2 regions of the Arthrobacter sp. NPDC097144 genome follow, and region 2 is predicted to be linked to the other one. Evidence: predicted binding sites of a transcription regulator. Region 2 holds the regulator's gene; the other holds the start of a gene.
The links. Region 2 encodes HrcA, which represses chaperone genes, less so after heat shock. Its sites were predicted from a motif close to TTNGCACTCGNNNNNNNCGAGTGCNAA; they were not measured.
Positions count from the first base shown of each region.

Region 1: groES (co-chaperone GroES) is a predicted target of HrcA. The motif match lies at 2,001-2,027, and genes of this name have one in related genera.

Region 1 covers NZ_JBIWDW010000004.1:177,705-181,063, reverse strand. The annotation lists gene groL (chaperonin GroEL) at 1-1,486, opposite strand, end outside; gene groES (co-chaperone GroES) at 1,567-1,863, opposite strand; gene ACIQXM_RS10780 (siderophore ABC transporter substrate-binding protein) at 2,227-3,177, shown strand; gene ACIQXM_RS10775 (ABC transporter permease) at 3,238-3,359, shown strand, end outside.
Region 2 covers NZ_JBIWDW010000002.1:382,983-386,341, forward strand. The annotation lists gene ACIQXM_RS05465 (DUF3097 domain-containing protein) at 34-876, opposite strand; gene hrcA (heat-inducible transcriptional repressor HrcA) at 1,078-2,091, shown strand; gene dnaJ (molecular chaperone DnaJ) at 2,224-3,359, shown strand, end outside.

The DNA of each region.
Region 1 (3,359 bases), on a different contig from region 2:
GGTCAATGATGCCGGCCTCGATCAGGTTCTCGTACTCGCCGGTGGCGGCGTTGAAGCCGTTGTTGACCTCGAGGTCGGTGACCTTGGCAACAACAACCATGCCTTCGGCGCCGGCGTTTTCGGCGATCCAGCGCAGCGGCTGTGCCAGGGCGCGGCGCACCAGGCCCACTGCTGTGGCGGCGTCGCCCTCAAGCTTGAGGACCTCGGGATCGGTGTCCAGGGCCTTGGCAGCGTGAACCAGTGCGGAACCGCCGCCGGCCACAATGCCCTCTTCCAGGGCTGCACGGGTCGAAGACACAGCGTCTTCGATGCGGTGCTTCTTTTCCTTCAGCTCAACCTCGGTGGCTGCACCGACCTTGATCACGCCGATGCCGCCGGAGAGCTTGGCCAGGCGTTCCTGCAGCTTTTCGCGGTCCCAGTCGGAGTCCGTGCGTTCGATTTCTGCACGGATCTGGGCAACGCGGTCCGCCACGTCCGACTCCGAACCGGAACCGTCAACAATGGTGGTGCTGTCCTTGGTGACCGTGATGCGGCGGGCGGAGCCCAGCACCTCCAGGCCAACCTGGTCCAGCTTCAGGCCCAGGTCCGGGGAGACAACCTGTGCACCCGTGAGGGTGGCGATGTCCTGCATCATGGCCTTGCGGCGGTCACCGAAACCGGGAGCCTTGACGGCAACCACGTTCAGGGTGCCGCGGATCTTGTTGACCACCAGGGTCGACAGGGCTTCGCCTTCGATGTCTTCGGCAATGATGAACAGCGGCTTGGAGGCCTGCAGCGCCTTTTCCAGCAGCGGCAGGAACTCGGCCACGGAGGAAATCTTGCCGGAGTTGATCAGGATCAGCGCGTCTTCGAGGACGGCTTCCTGGCGTTCCGGATCGGTCACGAAGTACGGGGACAGGTAACCCTTGTCGAACTGCATGCCCTCGGTGATGACCAGTTCGGTCTGCGTCGAGGAGGATTCCTCGATGGTGATGACGCCGTCCTTGCCGACGGTGTCAAAAGCCTTGGCCAGCAGTTCGCCGATCTCCATGCTCTGCGCGGAGATGGCGGCGACGTGCGCCACCTGGTTGCCTTCAACTTCCTTGGCGTTTTCCAGCAGGCGGGCGGCTACCGCTTCCACGGCAGTCTCCATTCCGCGCTTGAGCTGGCCCGGAGCAGCGCCTGCAGCAACGTTGCGCAGGCCTTCCTTGACCAGGGCCTGCGCCAGGACGGTGGCCGTGGTGGTGCCGTCGCCGGCAACATCGTTGGTCTTGGTGGCTACTTCCTTGGCCAGCTGCGCGCCGAGGTTCTCATACGGATCATCCAGCTCGACTTCGCGGGCGATGGTCACGCCGTCATTCGTGATGGTGGGAGCGCCCCAGGTCTTGGCGAGCACTACGTTGCGGCCGCGCGGGCCGAGGGTCACCTTGACGGTGTTGGCCAGCTTGTCGACGCCGGCCTCCAGCGAGCGGCGGGCGGAGTCGTTGAACTCCAATTGCTTTGCCATGTGTGTGTCCTTTCCGACAGCTACATCTGCACCTGCATCAGAAAACCCCGGCCAGATTGGCCGGGGCTTTCCTTTGTGAACTACTTAACGACGATGGCCAGCACGTCGCGGGCGGACAGCACCAGGTACTCCTGGCCGCCGTGCTTGACTTCAGTTCCGCCGTACTTGGAGTAGATGACTACGTCACCTTCGGAAACATCCACGGGAACGCGGTTGCCGTTGTCATCAACGCGGCCGGGGCCTACTGCAACAACTTCGCCCTCCTGGGGCTTTTCCTTTGCAGTGTCCGGGATGACGAGGCCGGAAGCAGTGGTCTGCTCGGCTTCGAGGGGGCGGACAACAATGCGATCCTCAAGGGGCTTAATCGAGACCGACACTCGGGCTCTCCTTTGCGTAGTTACTAACGGATGGGGACCGTCGGTGGGCGCTGGCCGTCGTCGCGGTGCCGGTTGGCGCTTCCCTCGGGAATTAGCACCCTCCCTAGGAGAGTGCTAGGTCCGACTTTATGCAAGGGCTGGCACTCGGTCAAGGCGAGTGCCAATTTTTGCGGCATTCAGTGCCGCAGGGAGAACCTGCGACGCATGATGGGACGCCAAAGTTGCTTAGGCTGTCCTAACACGGTAGTTTTCTAGGGCGCGCAGAATTAGCAAATGTTTTTGTGTCCTAATGAAAATTTCTGTCCTATTGGTGGGGTTCCCCACCGGGCCGGACGATCGACCCAAGCAGTTGGAGCCCCTACCGTGAAAACTCCCGCCAAATCCCGCCTTGTCGCCGGGACCGTACTCGCTTCCCTTCTTGCGCTGAGCGCCTGCGGATCAGAAACCGAAGCCTCAGCGGATGCTTCGGCTGAGCCGTCCACGATCACCGTGGAGCACGCCCAGGGCAGCACCGAGGTTCCGGTCAACCCTGAAACCGTGTACACCTTTGACCTGGGTGCGCTGGACACCATGGATGCCCTCGACGTCGATGTCGACGGTGTCCCTGCCGCCACGTATCCCGCAAGCCTCTCCAAATACGCCGGAGACGAGTACGAGAAGATCGGCAGCATGAAGGAGCCGGACTTCGAAGCCATCAGCGAAGGCGCCCCGGACCTGATCATCATCTCCGGCCGTGTTGCAGGCTCCTACGAGGAACTCAGCAAGATTGCCCCCACCATCGACCTCAGCGTGGACGCTGCGGACTCCATCAATTCCTTCAAGGAAGCGGCAGGCACGCTGGGCCGCATCTTCGAGAAGGAAGACATGGTTGAGGAAAAGCTCGCCGCGATCGATACCCGCATCGAGGAAACCAAGGCTGTTACCGCAGAAGCCGGCACCGGCCTGATCGTCATGACCAGCGGCGGTGAAATGACTGCCTACGGCGCCGGTTCCCGCTTTGGCATCATCCACGACGTCCTCGGCGTAACGCCGGTGGCCGACATCAAGCACGACGGGTCCCACGGCGAGTCCATCACCGCGGAATTCATCGCCAGCCAGAACCCCGACCACCTGTTCGTGATTGACCGCGACGTAGCCGTGGGCCAGAGCGGCGAGGCCGCTTCCGCCGTGATGAGCAACGAACTCGTGGACGGCACCAAGGCCGCGAAGAACGGCAACATCACGATGCTGGATGCCTCCAGCTGGTACCTCGTCGGATACGGACTGAACAACGTAGACAGCATGGTTTCCGCCGTTCAGGACGCCGTCTCCTAACCCTCTCTCACCGTTGGGTTCCGGCGCCGGAGCCGGAACCCAACGAGACCGGACAGAATTATGAGCGCCGCCGCCGTGCCTGCCTCCACCCAGGTTCCTCCCCCTGCACCGCTTCCACCCTCCGCCGCCGCTGCCGCCCGACGACGGCGGCTTCCGCGTACCGCTGTAAGCCTCGCCCTGGG
Region 2 (3,359 bases):
TGGAGCCCGCAACGGCGCGGCGGCCGCACGCCGCTAGGGGACGGTCAGGAAGTCAATAACTTCCTCCACCCGCCCCAGCAGCGAGGGTTCCAGATCGGAATAGGAGCTTACGCTTCCCAGGAGTTTCTTCCAGCCAATCGCCACGTCCGTGTGGTCGCGGTGCGGCCAGCCCAGGCCCTTGAGAATGCCGGTTTTCCAGTCCTCATGGCGGGGAACCACAGGCCAGGCCGGCAGCCCGATGGTGCCGGGCTTGATGGCCTGCCACACGTCCACGTAGGGGTGGCCCACAATCAGCACGTTGCCGCGCGCACCCGGAACCGCCATGGCTTCGGCGGCAATCCGGGATTCCTTGGACCCGGCCACCAGATGATCCACCAGGATCCCCAGCCTGCGGCCCGGTCCCGGCGCAAAGTCCCGGACCGCCGCGTGCAGGTCATCCACGCCGTGGAGCGGCTCAACCACGATCCCCTCCACCCGCAGGTCATCGCCCCACACCTTTTCCACCAGCTCGGCGTCGTGCTTTCCTTCCACCCAGATGCGGCTGGCCCGGGCGGTCCGCGCCCGCACGTTGTCCACCCGCACGGAGCCCGACGCCGTCCGCCGCGATACGGGAGCCGCGGCCTTCACCGCGGGCACCACTTCCACCGGCTCGCCGTCGAGCAGGAACCCGAAGCCCAGCTCAAAGGACTTGGTCTTGCCGCGCCGGTCCTCCAGCACCATCAGGTGCAGTCCGCCGGATTTCTCCACCCGCACGACGGCGCCCACCCACCCGGTCTGCACGTCCTCGAGCACCAGGCCCATTTCCGCTCCCACCTTGGGCAGCACGCGCCGGGCCGGGGCGCTGATGTCCTGCGGCCCCCACGAAAAATTCGACACGGGTGTAGTCCTCACTCTGGGTGCTCCGGCTGGTTTCCGCGTCCGTTCGGCGGACGCGGGCACGGGAGCTTCAATGCTAGCAACGCCGCCGATCCGTATTAGACTTAGCACTTGAGCATGGTGAGTGCTAACCGTCATTCTTCAGTGCATGCAGTGATTCGGTGTGCAAAGCCGAAGGCCGTCAACGAGGGAGGGAAAACCATGAGTGAACCACGCAGACTCGAGGTGCTCCGGGCCATTGTTGAGGACTACGTCCATTCGCGGGAGCCGGTGGGTTCCAAGGCCCTGGTGGAGCGCCACCAGCTGGGCGTCTCCAGTGCCACCATCCGCAATGACATGGCCGCCCTTGAAGAAGAAGGCCTGATTGTTGCGCCGCACACGTCCGCCGGCCGCATCCCCACTGACAAGGGCTACCGCCTGTTCGTGGACCAGATTTCAGACGTCAAGCCGCTGTCCGCAGCTGAGCGCCGGGCCATCCAGTCCCTGCTGGAGGGCGCGGAAGACCTCGACGACGTCATGGAACGGACCGTCCGGCTGCTTTCGCAGCTGACCAACCAGGTGGCGGTCCTGCAGTATCCGCATCTGGGCAGCGCCCAGGTCCGGCACATCGAATTTGTCCTCCTGGCCCCGGCGCAGGTGCTGGTGGTCTTGATCTCCACCACCGGGCGGGTGGAGCAGCGCGTCATCACCGTTCCGGACCAGGTAACCGAGCCGGACCTGCTGGAGCTGCGCCAGCACTTCCTGTCCACGCTTGGCGGAACCCCGCTGACCCGCATCACCGGACAGCTGACCGACTGCCTGGCCCTGGTTCCGGCCCGCAAGCGCCGCAATGCCGCCGCCCTGGCCCATGCCCTGGAACAGCTGGCCGGAATCAACCGCGAAGACCGCATGGTGATGGCCGGCACCGCAAACCTGGCGCGCTCCACAGTAGACTTTCCCCTGACAATCGGTCCGATTCTGGAGGCACTTGAGGAACAAGTTGTCATGCTCCGGTTGTTGTCGGAAATGGAACAGGACGCCAGGGGTGTCTCTGTCCGGATCGGGCGTGAGAACCCGCACGGTTCCCTCTCCGAGGCATCGGTGGTTGCCACGGGTTACGGACCCGATGCTTCGGCAAAGGTGGGAGTGCTCGGCCCCACCCGCATGGACTACCCCAACACCATGGCCACGGTCCGGGCCGTGGCCCGTTATCTTTCCCGGATCTTGAACAACTAGAAAAGCGTTAGAGAATACATCAGCAGTACGCCGGCCGCGGCCGCCAGCGCGGCACCGGCCGGCGGACGCCTTCTCACCGAGGGCGGCGCGAAGAACGCGGCTACTGCCAATTACAGGAAGCGATGTGCACGAGTGAGCGATCACTACCAGGTCCTTGGCGTCGAACGCGATGCCACGGGAGAAGAAATCAAGAAGGCGTACCGGAAGCTTGCCCGCAAGCTGCACCCGGACGTCAACCCCGCTCCCGGAGCGCAGGACGAGTTCAAGGCCGTCACCCACGCCTATGAGGTCCTCGCTGACCCGCAGAAGCGCCGGATCTATGACACCACCGGAAACGAAAACGGCAATGACAACGGTTTCGGCGGCGGGGGTGCCGGCTTCGGCGGCCAGGGTTTCGGATTCCAGGACATCTTCGACACGTTCTTCGGCGGAGCAGCAGGCGGCGGCGGGCGCGGCCCCGCGTCCCGCACGCGCCGCGGCCAGGACGCCCTGATCAACGTTCGCATCGACCTGAAGGACGCCGTTTTCGGCACCAACAAGAAGATCGAAGTGGATACGGCCGTCACCTGCCCCACCTGCGACGGAAGCTGCTGCCAGCCGGGCACCTCGCCGCGCACCTGCGACATCTGCCACGGCACCGGCCAGGTGCAGCGTGCCGTGCGCTCCATCCTCGGCCAGGTCATGACCACCGCGCCCTGCGGATCCTGCCAGGGCTACGGAACGGTCATTCCGGACCCGTGCCACGAGTGCGCCGGTGAAGGCCGCGTCCGCAGCCGCCGCACCCTGAACATCAAGATCCCCGCCGGTGTTGCCACCGGTACCCGCATCCAGCTGGGCGGACAGGGTGAAGCCGGCACGGCCGGCGGACCCCAGGGAGACCTGTACGTGGAAATCCGGGTCAATGCCGATCCCACGTTTGTCCGCGAAGGCGATGACCTGCACGCCACCTTGACGGTTCCGATGACGGCGGCCGCCCTGGGCTCCAACATCAACTTTGAAACCTTCGACGGCGACCGCGAGATCGCGGTCAAGGCAGGTACCCAGTCAGGGGAGATCACCACGCTCAAGGGCCTTGGCGTAACTCACCTGCGCGGTTACGGCCGCGGAGACCTGCTGGTCCACCTGCACGTGGAAACCCCGCAGAAGCTGGACAGCGAGCAGGAGGAACTGCTGCGCAAGCTGGCACAACTGCGCGGCGAGGAATACGCAGAGGGCCGCCTGGCCGGAAACGGGACCGGCGTCTTTGCCCGGCTCCGGGACCGCCTGGG